Linked DNA regions of Amycolatopsis sp. NBC_01488. The protein of the gene in region 2 interacts with the protein of the main gene of each other region in a pairwise test. Links are inferred from orthologs where the notes say so. Each region holds a gene or a part of one and is shown on either strand. Other genes may lie near its edges.

Region 1 (7,432 bases), 1.9 Mb from region 2 along the record:
GCCAAGCGACGTCGCCGTGCACGACGTGCTGCCCACCTGGGGCGGGCACGTCGCCGAGCCGCAGGCGGTGTTCGTCGGCGGGCCGGTCGAGAAGAAGACGGCGCTGTGCCTGGCCGCGCTGCGCACCGGCGAGACGGCGGCGAGCGTGCCGGGGGTGATCGCGGTCCGCGGCCCGGTCGCGCTCGTCGATCTGGACACCGACCCCGAGGTGCTGGTACCGAAGGTCCGCGGCGTGCGCGTCTTCGCCGGGTACGCGGGCTGGGACTCGGGCCAGCTGGCCGGCGAGATCGAGCGGGACGACTGGGTCATCGTGCCCGCGCTGCCGAGCGACATCCTGGCCTCGCCCAGCGGCGACCTGTGGAGCCAGGTGCTGCGCCGCCAGGGCATCCCGCTCGCGCTGCTGGCCACCCACCCGGGCGACCTCCAGAGGAATTAAGCGTCTTCCTTCTTGAAGACGCCGCAGCCGCCGGCGCCGCACGCGCAGCCGCTGCAGCCGGCCGGCGCGGCCGGAGCCGGGGCGGGCACCGTCAGCGCGGCCCGGTTGCCGAGCACCCCGCCGCCCATGACCAGGACGAGCATGGCGAGCACGCCGGCGAGCGCCGCGGAGACCAGGCCGGCGGTCGTCGGCATCGCGAGCCCGGCCAGCCCGGTGAGCACGGAGATCGCACCCCCGGCCATGGTCGGCAGCGCCGCGACGCGGTTGGCCAGCTTGAAAGCTTCTTCGCTGCGCAACGCGGCCTGCGTGCGCACACCGGTGCCGCCTTCGCGCGTCAAGCGCTCACGGAAACCGAGGAACCCACCAAAGCCGACGAGCAGACCCAGCACGACCGGAACCAGCGCGATAGCGAACACGGGGTCAAGGATAAGCGTGACGTCCTGGCAACCTGCCGGATACCCTGATCGACTGTGCTACAGGCCATGTCACCGCGTGTACTGCCCACCGTGTTGGTCGCTGCTCTGATCGGGGGAATTCTCGCCGCCGCGCCGGCGAGTGCCACCGAGAGTCACCAGCGGCCCGTCCGGTTGCTCGGCGAGCAGATCGTCCCGAACGCCCTGCAGTTCCAGGGCACGACGGTCGGCGGCCTCTCGAGCATCGACTACGACCCGCGGACCGGCGGTTACGCGCTGATCTGCGACGACCGGTCGGCGATCAACCCCGCCCGCTTCTACACGGCGACCTTCCCGGTCTCCGCGAACGGCGTCGGCCCGGTCACCTTCACCGGCACGAAGCCGCTGCTGCGCCCGGACGGCACGCCGTACCCGCCGCTTGCGCAGAACGATCCGTCGAAGCCGCAGAACGAGCAGACGATCGACCCCGAAGAGCTGCGCGTCGACCCGTGGACCGGCGACTACTACTGGTCGCAGGAGGGCGAGCGGACGGCGACGACGCTGATCGACCCGTCGATCCGCGAGGCGCGCCGCGACGGTGAATACGTCCGCGACCTGCCGATCCCCGCGAACGAGAAGATGACGCCGACGGCCGGCCCGCGCCAGAACCTGGTCCTCGAGGGCATCACCTTCACCGGCTTCGGCGCGCTGCTGGCCAGCGACGTCGAGGGGCCGCTGCTGCAGGACGGCCCGGAATCGACCCGCACGACCGGTGGCGTCTCGCGGATCACGCTGCAGGGTCGCTACGGCCCGGTGCTGGCGCAGTACGCCTACCCGCAGGAGCCGCTTTTCGCGTCACCGGTGCCGGCCGGCGCGTTCGCCACCACCGGCGTGTCCTCGATGCTGGCCGTGGACCAGGCCGATCCGACGAAGTTCCTGATGATGGAGCGCTCGTTCGTCACCGGCGTCGGCAACAAGGTGCGCGTCTACGAGATCGACACGAAGGGCGCGACGAACGTCCTGAACGTCAAGTCCCTGGCCGACGCGAAGAACGTCAAGCCGGTGCAGAAGCGCCTGCTCTTCGACGCCGCCGACCTTGGGCTGTCCACTGTGGACAACCTGGAGGGCATGACGTGGGGCCCGAAGCTGCCGAACGGCGAGCGGAGCTTGATCATCGTCAGCGACAACAACTTCTCGGCCACCCAGGTCACCCAGTTCGTCGCACTGGCGGTCCCCGCGGAACGGCTTTGACCAGCAAGTTACGATGAAGGTATGAACACGGCTCGGCTGCTCCTTAGCCTGCCGCGCTGACCGGGCCCGGCCCGGCCGGCGCGGCGACCCCTCATGCCCTGGTGGCTGAGGGGTCGAGTTGTTTCTGGACGAGCTTGAAACGAAGGAAGACGGCGATGACCGAGACACCAGGGACCGACGTCCCGGCGCACCGCTACACGGCCGCGCTGGCGGGTCAGATCGAGCAGCGGTGGCAGGACCACTGGGCCGACCAGGGCACCTTCCACGCGCCCAACCCCGTCGGGCCGCTCGCCGTCGAGGGGCAGCCGGTGCCCAGCGACAAGCTGTTCGTCCAGGACATGTTCCCGTACCCGTCGGGCTCCGGCCTGCACGTCGGGCACCCGCTGGGCTTCATCAGCACCGACGTCTTCGCCCGGTACCACCGGATGATCGGGCGCAACGTGCTGCACACGATGGGCTTCGACGCGTTCGGCCTGCCGGCCGAGCAGTACGCGGTCCAGACCGGGCAGCACCCGCGCAAGACGACCGAGGAGAACATCCGGACCTACCTGCGCCAGATCCGGCGCCTGGGCCTGGGCCACGACGAACGCCGGCGCATCTCCACGATCGACCCCGAGTACTACCGCTGGACCCAGTGGATCTTCCTGCAGATCTTCAACTCCTGGTACGACACCGACGCGGGCAAGGCGCGCCCGATCGCCGAACTGGAGGCCGCCTTCGCCGACGGCTCGCGGTCCACGCCGGACGGCCGTGACTGGTCGGCGCTGAGCGCCGTCGAGCGGAAGAAGGTGATCGACGACCACCGGCTGGTGTACATCTCCGAAGCGCCGGTCAACTGGTGCCCGGGCCTGGGCACGGTGCTGTCGAACGAAGAGGTCACCGCCGACGGCCGCAGCGAACGCGGCAACTTCCCGGTCTTCCGCCGCAACCTGCGGCAGTGGATGATGCGGATCACCGCGTACGCCGATCGCCTGGTCGACGACCTGGACCTGCTGGACTGGCCGGAGAAGGTCAAGTCCATGCAGCGGAACTGGATCGGCCGCTCGCACGGCGCGCGCGTCACGTTCAAGGCCGGCGAAGACGCGATCGAGGTCTTCACGACCCGGCCGGACACGCTGTTCGGCGCCACGTACATGGTGCTGGCGCCGGAACACCCGCTGGTCGACAAGCTGACGGCTTCCACGTGGCCCGAGGACGTCGACTCCCGGTGGACCGGTGGCGCCGCGACGCCCGCCGACGCCATCAAGGAGTACCGCGTCGCCGCGTCGCGGAAGTCCGAGCTGGACCGGCAGGAGAACAAGGAGAAGACCGGCGTCTTCACCGGCGCGTACGCGACGAACCCGGTCAACGACAAGCAGATTCCGATCTTCGTCGCCGACTACGTGCTGATGGGCTACGGCACCGGCGCGATCATGGCCGTCCCCGGCCAGGACGTCCGCGACTGGGAGTTCGCCGAGAAGTTCGGGCTGGACATCATCCGGACCGTGCAGCCGTCCGAAGGTTTCGACGGCAAGGCGTACACGGGTGACGGACCGGCGATCAACTCGGGCTTCCTGGACGGCATGGACGTCGCCGAGGCCAAGAAGACGATCATCGAGAAGCTGGCCGAAGACGGCACCGGTGTCGGCACCGTCCAGTTCAAGCTGCGCGACTGGCTGTTCTCACGCCAGCGCTACTGGGGTGAGCCGTTCCCGGTCGTCTACGACGAAGACGGCGAAGTCCACGCCGTGCCCGAGTCGATGCTGCCGATCGAGCTGCCCGAGGTCGCCGACTACTCGCCGGTGACGTTCGACCCGGAGGACCGCGACTCGATGCCGTCGTCGCCGCTGGCGCGCGCGACCGACTGGGTCGAGGTCGAGCTGGACCTGGGCGACGGCCCGAAGACCTACCGCCGCGACATCAACACGATGCCGAACTGGGCGGGTTCGTGCTGGTACCAGCTGCGCTACGTGGACCCGACGAACACGGAGACGTTCTGCGCGCCGGAGAACGAGGCGTACTGGTTGGGCCCGCGCCCGGGTGAGCACGGCGCGGACGACACCGGCGGCGTCGACCTGTACGTCGGCGGCGTCGAGCACGCGGTGCTGCACCTGCTGTACTCGCGGTTCTGGCACAAGGTGCTGTTCGACCTGGGCCACGTGACGTCCAAGGAGCCGTACCGGAAGCTGTTCAACCAGGGCTACATCGAGGCGTACGCGTACACGGACGCGCGCGGTGTCTACGTCCCGGCCGAGCAGGTCGAGGAGCGCGACGGGAAGTACTTCTTCAACGGCGAAGAGGTCACCCAGGAGTACGGCAAGATGGGCAAGAGCCTGAAGAACGTCGTCACGCCGGACGAGATGGCCGAGAACTACGGCGCCGACACGTTCCGGTTCTACGAGATGGCGATGGGGCCGCTGGCCATGTCGCGCCCGTGGGCGACCAAGGACGTCGTGGGCGCGCACCGGTTCCTGCAGCGGCTGTGGCGCCTGGTCGTCGACGAGGCGACCGGCGAGCTGCGAGTGTCCACTGAGGACGCTTCGGAGGCGGATCGCAAGGTGCTGCACAAGACCATCGCGGGCGTCCGCGAGGACTACGCGGAGATGCGGTTCAACACGGCCGGCGCGAAGCTGATCGAGCTGAACAACCACGTCACCAAGGTGTACGGCGCCGCGGCGTCGACCCCACGCGAGCTGGCCGAGCCGCTGGTGCTGATGCTGGCGCCGCTGGCCCCGCACCTGGCCGAGGAGCTGTGGCACCGGCTGGGCCACGCGGATTCGCTGGTGCAGGGCCCGTTCCCGGTGGTCGACGAGAAGTACCTGGTCGAGGACTCCGTCGAGTACCCGATCCAGGTCAACGGCAAGGTCCGCTCCCGCGTCACCGTGCCGGCTTCCGCGTCGTCGGACGACGTCCAGGCGGCGGCGCTGGCGGACGAAAAGGTCGCGGCGATGGTCGGCGAGGGCTCGCCGCGCAAGGTGATCGTGGTGCCGGGGCGGCTGGTCAACATCGTCCTGTAGCACGCTGTCGGAAAGCCGCCGGTGCTTTCCGCGGGTTCCCGATTTGATTGAGCAGTCAATGAAAACGGCTCGATCAAAGGAGAACCGGGGATGACCCTCGACGGCAAGGTGGCGCTGGTGACGGGCGGCAGCCGCGGCATCGGCGCGGCCACGGCACTGCGGCTCGCCGAGGACGGCGCGGACGTCGCGCTGACCTGACCAGGGCGTTGGCGCGTGAGCTGGGCCCGCGCGGCATCACGGTCAACCTGGTCCACCCGGGTCCGACGGACACGGACATGAACCCGGCCGACGGCCCGTACGCGGCCGACCAGGCCGCGATGACGGCGTTCGACCGCTACGGCACGCCGTCGGAAGTGGCGTCCGCGGTGTCCTACCTGGCTGCGCCGAGCAGCGCGTACGTGACGGCGGCGGTGCTTTCGGTGGACGGCGGCCACGCGGCTTAGCCGGAGTAGAGCCCGATCTCCCGGGCGAGGTCGATGAGCATGGCCTCGAACAGGACGTCCGGCTTGGACATCGGGATCGGGTAGTTGCCGAAGACCTCGAGCGTGACGTGCCCGTAGAGCCGGGCCCAGAACTGGATCATCAGGTACGTCACGCCGAGGTCGATCTTCTCCACCGGCACGGCCCGGTCGGACTCGGCGAGCACGGCGACCAGGGACTCCTGGAACGTCTTGAGGTCGTCCCGCAGCTCGTCGGGCACCCCGCTGGCGGACGGCAGCACGATGTCGGTCCGCGCGAGCACCCGCCCGGCGGCGGCCAGGAAGATGCGTCCGAAGGGCTCGTCGACCCGGCTCAACGCACTGCCGGCCGTCGATCCGACCCCGCCGGTCGGCGAGGCGAAGACGAGCGTGAATTCCTTCGTGTGGGTGAGCGCCCAGCGCCGGAAGCCCTTGCAGATCGCGAAGAGCTGCAGAATACCGTCGTCGGGCAGGTCGGCGATGTCCCCGGCGAGCTCGTCGGCGAGGTCGGCGCAGACGTCCAGCCGCAGGTTCTCGACGAGGTCGTCCCGCGACTCGTAGTACCGGTAGAGCGCGGGCGCGGTGATCCCCAGCTCCCGAGCGATGGCACGCAGCGTGACCGCCTCCGGCCCCTGCTCGACGAGCAGCTTCCGGGCGGTCCGCCGGATGTCCTGTTCGGTAGCCGCACGCGCGCGACCCCTCCGCGTGGGGTGGCTCATCCGAACAGTCTAGGTGCTTGCTACGACAACTCCTGCATCAACGCGATCTCCGCCGTAACGAAAAGGTGCAGCTCAGGCCCGCGCCTCGAGAGTGCTCGACACGGCTTCCGCCACTCCGCGCCCGCGACGGCGCCGAGCGGGCCGCCCGGCACGAAGAGCCGAACCGCCCGCGACTGTCGGTGCCGTGTGCCACACTCGGTCGCCGTACGGCTACTGACGTGAACGGGGGAGGTTCGCGTGTCGAACCCTGAGCAGCTGATCGCGGACTTCGAAACCCGAGGTCGACCACGCGGGCAACCTCGTCGGCCTCGAAATCGGCATGAGCGTGCGCGACAAGCCGGACCTGGCCGAGGAAATCCTCCGCACCGTCAAGGCCGCGCAGAGCCGGCTCGCCGCGGCGGTGCGGGCCGGCGTCACCGACCCGGTCGGCCCGGAAGTGCTGAACGAGCTGGTCAGCCGCCTCGAGCAGGCGTTCCCGGCGCCCGCACCGGAAGGGTTCGCCGCCCCGCCGGCTCCGCTGCGCAACGACGGCGACCGGTTCGTGCCGGAAGAGGTCCGCCAGCCGCCACCGGAGCCGCCGCGCGCACCGCGCCCGTCGGCCGACGACGGCCGTGACGACGACTACTTCAGCGACGGCGATTACCTGCGCTGAAGCGCGGACGAGGGAGGGGAACCATGGCCGGACCAGCTGGCCCCGGCTTCGCGGTCGATCCGCAGGAGCTGCGGGAGCACCGCGCGCACATCGAGGCGATCACCGACCGGATCGACCGCTGCAAGGAGGCCGCCCAGTCGACCGAGCACCCTGAGGCGTTCGGCCGCTCGGCATGCCGCTCGCCGCGATCTGTGCCGTCGCCCAGCAGGTGGCGGAGATCGCGATCGAATCGGCGTCGACGTCGTCGTACGACCATTCGACCCGCATCCAGCTCTGGCAGCAGCTGAAGGAAGCCGACGAGACGGAGTTCAAGGACCTGTTCAAGGTGGAGGACTGAGCGGTGGCCGAAAACCCGTTGATCAAGACGGACGCGGCGGACGACTGCAAGGTTTGGGAAGGTGCGGGTCTCGTCCAGGACTTCCTGGACGCGGGCGCCGCCGTCGCCGACGGCAACTGGACCGAGGGCCTGGTGAACGCCGCGTTCGGTCGGTGCGCAAGCCGGTCCGTGACGAGCTGGTCATCGACGCA
Region 2 (7,019 bases):
GAGCACCGCCGGGCCGTCGACCTGCTCCGCTGGGATCTCGACGCCGTTCAGGAAGCGCGGGAGAAGGCCGGAGCCACCCCGTCGGTCTTCAAGATCCAGCTGGCCGGGCCGTGGACGCTCGGCGCCGGGATCGAGCTGCCTCGTGGTCATCGCGTGCTCACCGACCGCGGCGCCCTGCGGGACTTCACGTCGTCCCTGCTGGACGGCCTCACCGAGCACGTCGCTGAGGTCCGGGCCAGGACCGGGGCGCCCGTGGTCGTCCAGTTCGACGAGCCCTCGTTGCCCGCGGTTCTGGCCGGTGGCCTGTCGACGCCGTCCGGCTACGGGAACGTCTCCGCGGTGCCGGAGCCCGACGCCCGCGACCTGCTCGCGACGGTGATCGACGGCGCGAAGACGATCACCGGCCGGCCGGTGATCCTGCACTGCTGCGCCGCGAAGCCGCCGCTCGGCCTGCTGCGCGAAGCCGGCGCCGACGCTCTCGCCTTCGACCTCGCCGCGCTCGACGGTGCGTCCGCCGCGTTCCTCGACGAAATCGGCGAAGTCTGGGACGGCGGCGCGACGCTGTTCCTGGGCGCGGTTCCGACCACGGCACCGGCGTCGCCGCCGAGTCTCAAGGACGTCGGCGAGCCGGCGTTCCGGCTGGCGGACCGGCTCGGCTTCAACCGCAGCGTCCTGGCGGAACGCGCCGTGCCGACCCCCGCCTGCGGCCTCGCCGGCGCCACTCCGGACTGGATGCGTCGCGCCCTCTCGCTGACCCGCGATCTCGGCAAAGCCTTCGTGGAGCCTCCGGAAGGTTGGTGAATCGGGCAACTCGCCGACGTCCCCGCCACCCGGCAAGTAGCGTGGCGGGGTAGCCGACCGAACGAGGACCACCCGTAACCATGCGCTTGTTCCGCCGCAAGAACGCCGCCGCCGACCCGCCCGACCCGCGCACCGCGTGGCCCGAGCAGCACGTGCCGGAGGACCCGGCTGCCGCCGCCGAGGCGTTCTGGCGAGGCTGGTACGACCTGCTCCCGATGGTCAGCGCGGCGCTCGGCGAGGGGGAGCCGCACCGGGTCGAGTACGAGCTCTGCCAGCTCGTCGAGGCGCTGCACCCGCGGCTGCACTTTTCGCTCGAGCGTGGTCGTCGATCGATCTACGCGCTGGTCGTGACCGGTCAGGAGGACCCGGAGCTGCGGCCGTTCACCGACGCGTGGCGCGCCGCGGCGCCGCCGGACGACGCGATCTGGGAGTACCACGACTCGGTTCCGCCCGTGCCGGATCCGACCGAGGTCACCGTCAACCTCGGCGAGCACCGGATCGCGCTGGCCGACGTCCGGGTCGTCGCGCAGGTCGACGAGGACGAGCACGTGGTCGACGTCGCCGTCTTCCACCCCGGCTTCGGCGACCTCGACGACACCGCCCGGCAGACCATGACGTTCCTGCCCCTTGACGCGACATTGGGTGAGCGGCTCGCGGCCGAACGGTTACGGCGCGTGGAAACCGCGGAGGCCGAGCCGGCCGGTGCCATCACCCTTCTGGAGTTCCGCGAACTGGTCCGCGGGCTGGACCTCCGCCGAGACGAAAATGTCGGTCCCGCCGACTAGGGTCACTACCCGTGAGCAGCACCGAGCTTCCCGAAGACCAGGTCGCGGCGGCCGACGCCGCGGTGACCGCCGAGGACGTCACCGACGTCCCGGCCGACGTGCGCGAGCGGCACGGCGCCCTCGCCGAGGAACTGCGTGACCACCAGTTCCGCTACTACGTCCTGGATTCGCCGATCATCTCCGACGGGCAGTTCGACGAGCTGCTCGGCGAGCTGCAGCAACTCGAGGCCGAGCACCCGGCGCTGGTCACGCCCGACTCGCCGACCCAGCAGGTCGGGGGCACGTTCTCGACCGAGTTCACCGCGTATGACCACCTCGAGCGCATGCTCAGCCTGGACAACGTGTTCGACCGCGACGAGTTCCTGGCCTGGGTGGAGCGTGTCGAGAAGGAGGTCGGCCGCACCGAGTTCCTCGCCGAGCTGAAGATCGACGGCCTGGCGATCAACCTGTTGTACGAAAACGGCCACCTCACCCGGGCGCTCACTCGCGGCACCGGCACCACCGGCGAGGACGTCACGCTGAACGTCCGCACGATCGACCACGTGCCCGAGACCCTGACCGGCACCGACGAGTTCCCGGTGCCAGCGCTGGTCGAGGTGCGAGGTGAGGTCTACTTCCGGGTCGAAGATTTCCTCGAGCTGAACGCGAAGATGGTCGAAGCGGGCAAGCTGCCATACGCGAACCCCCGCAACACCGCGTCGGGCACGCTGCGGCAGAAGGATCCCAAGATCACCCGGGAGCGCCGGCTGCGGATGATCTGCCACGGGCTCGGCAAGCGCGAGGGCTTCGAGCCGCAGCGCCAGTCGGAGGCTTACGACGCGCTGGCCGCGTGGGGGCTGCCGGTGTCGCCGTACAGCAAGGTTTTGACCACGGCCGACGAGCTGACCGCGCACATCGCCTACTGGGGTGAGCACCGGCACGACGCCGAACACGAGATCGACGGCGTGGTCATCAAGGTCGACCGGGTGGCGCTGCAGCGGCGGCTGGGCACGACATCGCGCGCGCCGCGGTGGGCGATCGCGTACAAGTACCCGCCCGAAGAGGCGATCACGACGCTGCTGGACATCCAGGTCAACGTCGGGCGGACCGGGCGGGTGACGCCGTTCGCGGTCACCGAGCCGGTCAAGGTCGCGGGGTCGACCGTCGCGCGCGCCACCCTCCACAACCAGGAGGAGGTCAAGCGCAAGGGCGTGCTCATCGGCGACCGGATCATCATCCGGAAGGCCGGAGACGTCATCCCCGAGGTCCTGGGGCCGGTGGTGGACGCGCGCACCGGTGACGAACGCGAGTTCGTCATGCCCACGCACTGCCCGTCATGCGGCACCGAGCTCGCCTACCAGAAGGAAGGCGACAAGGACATCCGCTGCCCGAACAGCCGCTTCTGCCCGGCGCAGCTGCGGGAGCGCCTGTTCAGCCTGGCCGGGCGCGGCGCTTTCGACATCGAGGTGCTCGGGTACGAGGCTGCGGCCGCGTTGCTGGATGCGCGCGTGATCGCGGACGAGGGTGACGTCTTCGACCTGAACGAGGACAGCCTCGCCGAGGTCGAGCTGTTCCGGACCAAGGCCGGCGAGTTGTCGGCGAACGCGCGAAAGCTGCTCGCCAACCTGGACGTGGCCAAGAATCGACCACTGTGGAAGGTCCTGGTCGCTTTGTCGATCCGGCACGTCGGACCCACTGCCGCGCAGGCGCTGGCGCGCGAGTTCGGGTCGATCGAGCGGATCGAGCAGGCCACCGAGGAGGAGCTGGCGGACGTCGACGGCGTCGGTCCGACCATCGCGCACGCGACGCGAGAGTGGTTCGAGGTCGGCTGGCACCGCGAGATCGTCGAAAAGTGGCGACGCGCCGGCGTGCGGATGGAGGAGGAGCGCGACGACTCGATCCCGCGCACCCTCGAAGGCCTGTCGATCGTCGTGACGGGCTCGCTCGACAGCTTCTCCCGCGACGAGGCCAAGGAGGTCATCATGGCCCGCGGCGGCAAGGCCGCCGGGTCGGTCTCGAAGAAGACCTCGTTCGTCGTCGTCGGGGATTCGCCTGGTTCGAAATACGACAAGGCCGTGCAGCTCAAGGTGCCCGTGCTGGACGAAGCCGGGTTCCGCGTCCTGCTGGAGCAAGGGCCCGAGGCGGCGCAGGAGGTGGCGCTGCCGGCCGGCGAGGAAACCGCCGAAGGCGAGACTGGGGAGTCGGATGGCTGATGTCGAAATCCGGCCGCCGCGGCCTGAGGAGTACGCCGCGGCGGGCGAGGTCACGGTCCAGGCCTACGACGTCGATGGTCACTTGGCCGACGACGTCGGGTACGACGCGAAGCTGCGCGACGTCGCGAGCCGGGCCGAGCTGGCCGAGGTGCTCGTTGCCGTCGATGCGGCGGGGAAGGTGCTCGGCACGGTGACCGTCGTGCGGCCGGGATCGCCGTATGCCGAGATCTCGCGGCCAGGGGAGCTGGAGTTCCGGATGCTCGCCGTGGCACCGTCAGCGCGGGGTCGTGGCGTCGGCGAGGCGTTGACGCGGGCCGTGCTCGACCGGGCGCGGGCGCTGGGCCTGGGCAGGGTGGTGCTGAGCAGCCTCGACCGGATGCACTCCGCGCACCGGCTCTACGAGCGTCTCGGGTTCGCGCGCCTGGCCGAGCGCGACTGGCGGCCGTTCCCGCACGTCAGCCTGATCGCCTACCAGATCGACGTCTGACCTGGCCGTTGTCGAAAGGGGACGAGCCCACGCGGACTCGTCGCCTTTTCGGCAACGTGGTCGTCAGCCGTCGAGGACGACCGCGACGATTCCGGCGAGGTGCGCCAGCCGGGCGACCTCGGCCGCGCGGAAGGCGGGACCGCCGGGGCGAGCCACCAACAGTGCCTTGCCGGGCTTGCCCAGGGGCGTGGCCGCCAGCTCGGTGCCCAGTTCCTTCCACGTCTCCGGGATCCAGGCGTCCTCGCCGTCGAGCACTGTCGCGCGTTCGAGCGGCAGCCAAGGCAGGTCGGTGATGGGCGTCTCCGGGGCGGCGCTCGACGACGCCAGCCGCAGGGCGCCGGTTTCGGCGTACTCGACGATCATCGCCCAGCCGGCGCGCACGATCCGGGGCACGCCCTCGGCCAGGATGTCGAGCCCGGACTTCGGCTGTGCGGCGATCTCTTCGACGAGTTCGAGTTCGCGGTGCGTGTCCAGCACGCCTGCGTAGGGGCGGACCGCGTCCACTTCGACGCCTTCGACGCTCTCGGCCGCCGTGATGAGCGCGTCGGGCAGACGGCCTGACGGGAGCTCGACCACGAGGTCGTCCACCGCCACTCCGGTGCCGCGCTCGACGACGTCCACGCTGAGGATGTCGGCGCCTACCGTGCCGAGCGCCGTGGCGACCGCGCCGAGGGTCCCCGGGCTGTCCGGAAGGAGGATCCGGATCAGGAACGACACCACGCGCCCCTCTCGCCTCTGGCGTCCCAGCCTTGCCGTGGGACGCTTGATGCCGGTCGCCGATTGTGACAGACCCACCCGGCGCGCGGGACCCGCTGTCCGCCGGGCGGGATGCGAGCGTCGCCGGACGGCACCCGGCCTGCGCCGGGCGTAACCCAGTCGAGTCCGCCGGCGTCGCCACCATAGACTTGCAGCTTCCGAGACAACCCGCACAGCACAACCCGGGAGTCACCCGCGTGCCCAACATTTCCCGAGACGAGGTCGCGCACCTCGCGAAGCTGGCCAGGCTGGCCGTGACCGACGACGAGCTCGACGTCTTCGCCGGCCAGCTCGACCAGATCCTGGACTCGGTGGCCAAGGTGAGCGAGGTCGCCGCCGACGACGTGCCGCCGACGTCGCACGCCGTGCCGCTGACGAACGTCTTCCGGCAGGACGTCGTCCGTCCCGGGCTGACGCAGCAGCAGGCGCTGGCCGGTGCGCCGGCCGCCGAGGACGGCCGCTTCCGGGTGCCGCGGATTCTGGGGGAAGAGCAGTGACCGAGCTCATCAAGCTGACCGCTGCGGAGCTGGCGGCGAAGATCCACGCGCGCGAAGTGTCCGCGGTCGAGGTCACGCAGGCGCACCTGGACCGGATCGCCGAGGTCGACGACCACATCCACGCGTTCCTGCACGTCGACACCGAGGGCGCGCTGGCCGCGGCCAAGGCCGTCGACGAGGGGATCGCCGGGGGCAACGCACCCGCGTCGCCGCTGGCCGGCGTGCCGCTCGCGCTCAAGGACGTCCTCACCACCGAGGGCATCCCGACGACCTGTGGTTCGAAAACGCTGGAAGGCTGGATTCCGCCGTACGACGCGACCGTGACACGCAAGCTGCGCGAGGCCGGTGTCGTGATTCTCGGCAAGACGAACATGGACGAGTTCGCCATGGGCTCGTCGACCGAGAACTCGGCGTACGGCCCGACGCACAACCCGTGGGACCACGCCCGCATCCCGGGCGGGTCGGGCGGTGGTTCGTCGGCGTCGATCGCGGCGTTCGAAGCCGCCATCGCGATCGGTACCGACACCGGCGGGTCGATCCGGCAGCCCGGGTCCGTCACCGGCACCGTCGGGGTCAAGCCGACCTACGGTGGCGTGTCGCGGTACGGCCTGGTCGCTTTTTCGTCCTCGCTCGACCAGGCCGGGCCCTGCGCGCGGACGGTGCTCGACGCCGCCCTGCTGCACGAGGTCATCGCCGGGCACGACCCGCTCGACGCGACCTCCATCGACGCGCCGGTGCCGCCGGTGGTCGCCGCCGCCCGTCAGGGGATGACCGGCGACCTCAAGGGCGTCAAGGTCGGCGTCGTGAAGGAGTTCGGCGGCGACGGCTACCAGCCGGGCGTGGAGCGGTCGTTCCAAGCCGCGGTCGAGCAGCTGCGCGCGCTCGGGGCCGAGGTCGTCGAGGTCTCGTGTCCGCATTTCGTCTACGCGCTGCCCGCGTACTACCTGATCGCGCCGAGCGAATGCTCGTCGAACCTCGCCCGGTTCGACGCCATGCGCTACGGCCTGCGCGTCGCCGACGACGGCACGCACAGCGCCGAAGAGGTCATGTCACTGACTCGTGAGAAGGGCTTTGGCGCCGAGGTCAAGCGGCGCATCATGCTGGGCACCTACGCGTTGTCGTCCGGCTACTACGACGCCTACTACGGCTCGGCGCAGAAGGTGCGCACGCTGATCACGCGTGACTTCGCGGCCGCGTTCGAAAAGGTCGATGTCCTCGTTTCGCCCACGACGCCGACCACGGCGTTCAAGATCGGCGAGCGCGTGGACGACCCGATGGCGATGTACCTCGCCGACCTGTGCACGATCCCGTCGAACCTGGCCGGCAACGCCGCGATGAGCGTGCCGAGCGGCCTGTCCGACGAGGACGGCCTGCCGGTCGGCCTGCAGATCATGGCCCCGGCGCTCGCCGACGACCGGCTCTACCGGGTCGGCGCCGCCTACGAGGCCGCCCGCGACGCCGCCGCCGGCGGGGCGCTCATCCACAAGGTCCCGGAGCTGGG

Evidence for each region.
Region 1: the proteins of ligA (region 2) and leuS interact in binary tests that used the Escherichia coli proteins (3 or more experiments, as listed by UniProt). The link is inferred for Amycolatopsis sp. NBC_01488 from one-to-one orthologs.

What each region holds. Positions count from the first base shown.
Region 1 is NZ_CP109434.1:2,420,419-2,427,850, forward strand. What follows is about bases 1,917-5,275. They hold leuS (leucine--tRNA ligase), read left to right. Parts: upstream 1,917-2,234; coding sequence 2,235-5,075; downstream 5,076-5,275. Other genes in these bases: OG738_RS11640 (esterase-like activity of phytase family protein), read left to right, coding at 1,917-2,079; OG738_RS44655 (SDR family NAD(P)-dependent oxidoreductase), read left to right, coding at 5,166-5,273. Also shown: OG738_RS11630 (YqgE/AlgH family protein), read left to right, coding at 1-436; OG738_RS11635 (SdpI family protein), read right to left, coding at 433-852; more of OG738_RS11640, read left to right, coding at 919-1,916; OG738_RS11655 (TetR/AcrR family transcriptional regulator), read right to left, coding at 5,515-6,252; OG738_RS11660 (hypothetical protein), read left to right, coding at 6,572-6,904; OG738_RS11665 (hypothetical protein), read left to right, coding at 7,077-7,241; OG738_RS11670 (hypothetical protein), read left to right, coding at 7,394-7,432.
Region 2 is NZ_CP109434.1:482,948-489,966, reverse strand. What follows is about bases 1,242-4,187. They hold ligA (NAD-dependent DNA ligase LigA), read left to right. Parts: upstream 1,242-1,597; coding sequence 1,598-3,778; downstream 3,779-4,187. Other genes in these bases: OG738_RS02280 (GNAT family N-acetyltransferase), read left to right, coding at 3,771-4,187; OG738_RS02290 (hypothetical protein), read left to right, coding at 1,242-1,586. Also shown: OG738_RS02295 (methionine synthase), read left to right, coding at 1-801; more of OG738_RS02290, read left to right, coding at 882-1,241; more of OG738_RS02280, read left to right, coding at 4,188-4,265; OG738_RS02275 (amino acid-binding protein), read right to left, coding at 4,329-4,982; Asp-tRNA(Asn)/Glu-tRNA(Gln) amidotransferase subunit GatC, read left to right, coding at 5,219-5,518; Asp-tRNA(Asn)/Glu-tRNA(Gln) amidotransferase subunit GatA, read left to right, coding at 5,515-7,019. UniProt on the Escherichia coli protein: DNA ligase that catalyzes the formation of phosphodiester linkages between 5'-phosphoryl and 3'-hydroxyl groups in double-stranded DNA using NAD as a coenzyme and as the energy source for the reaction.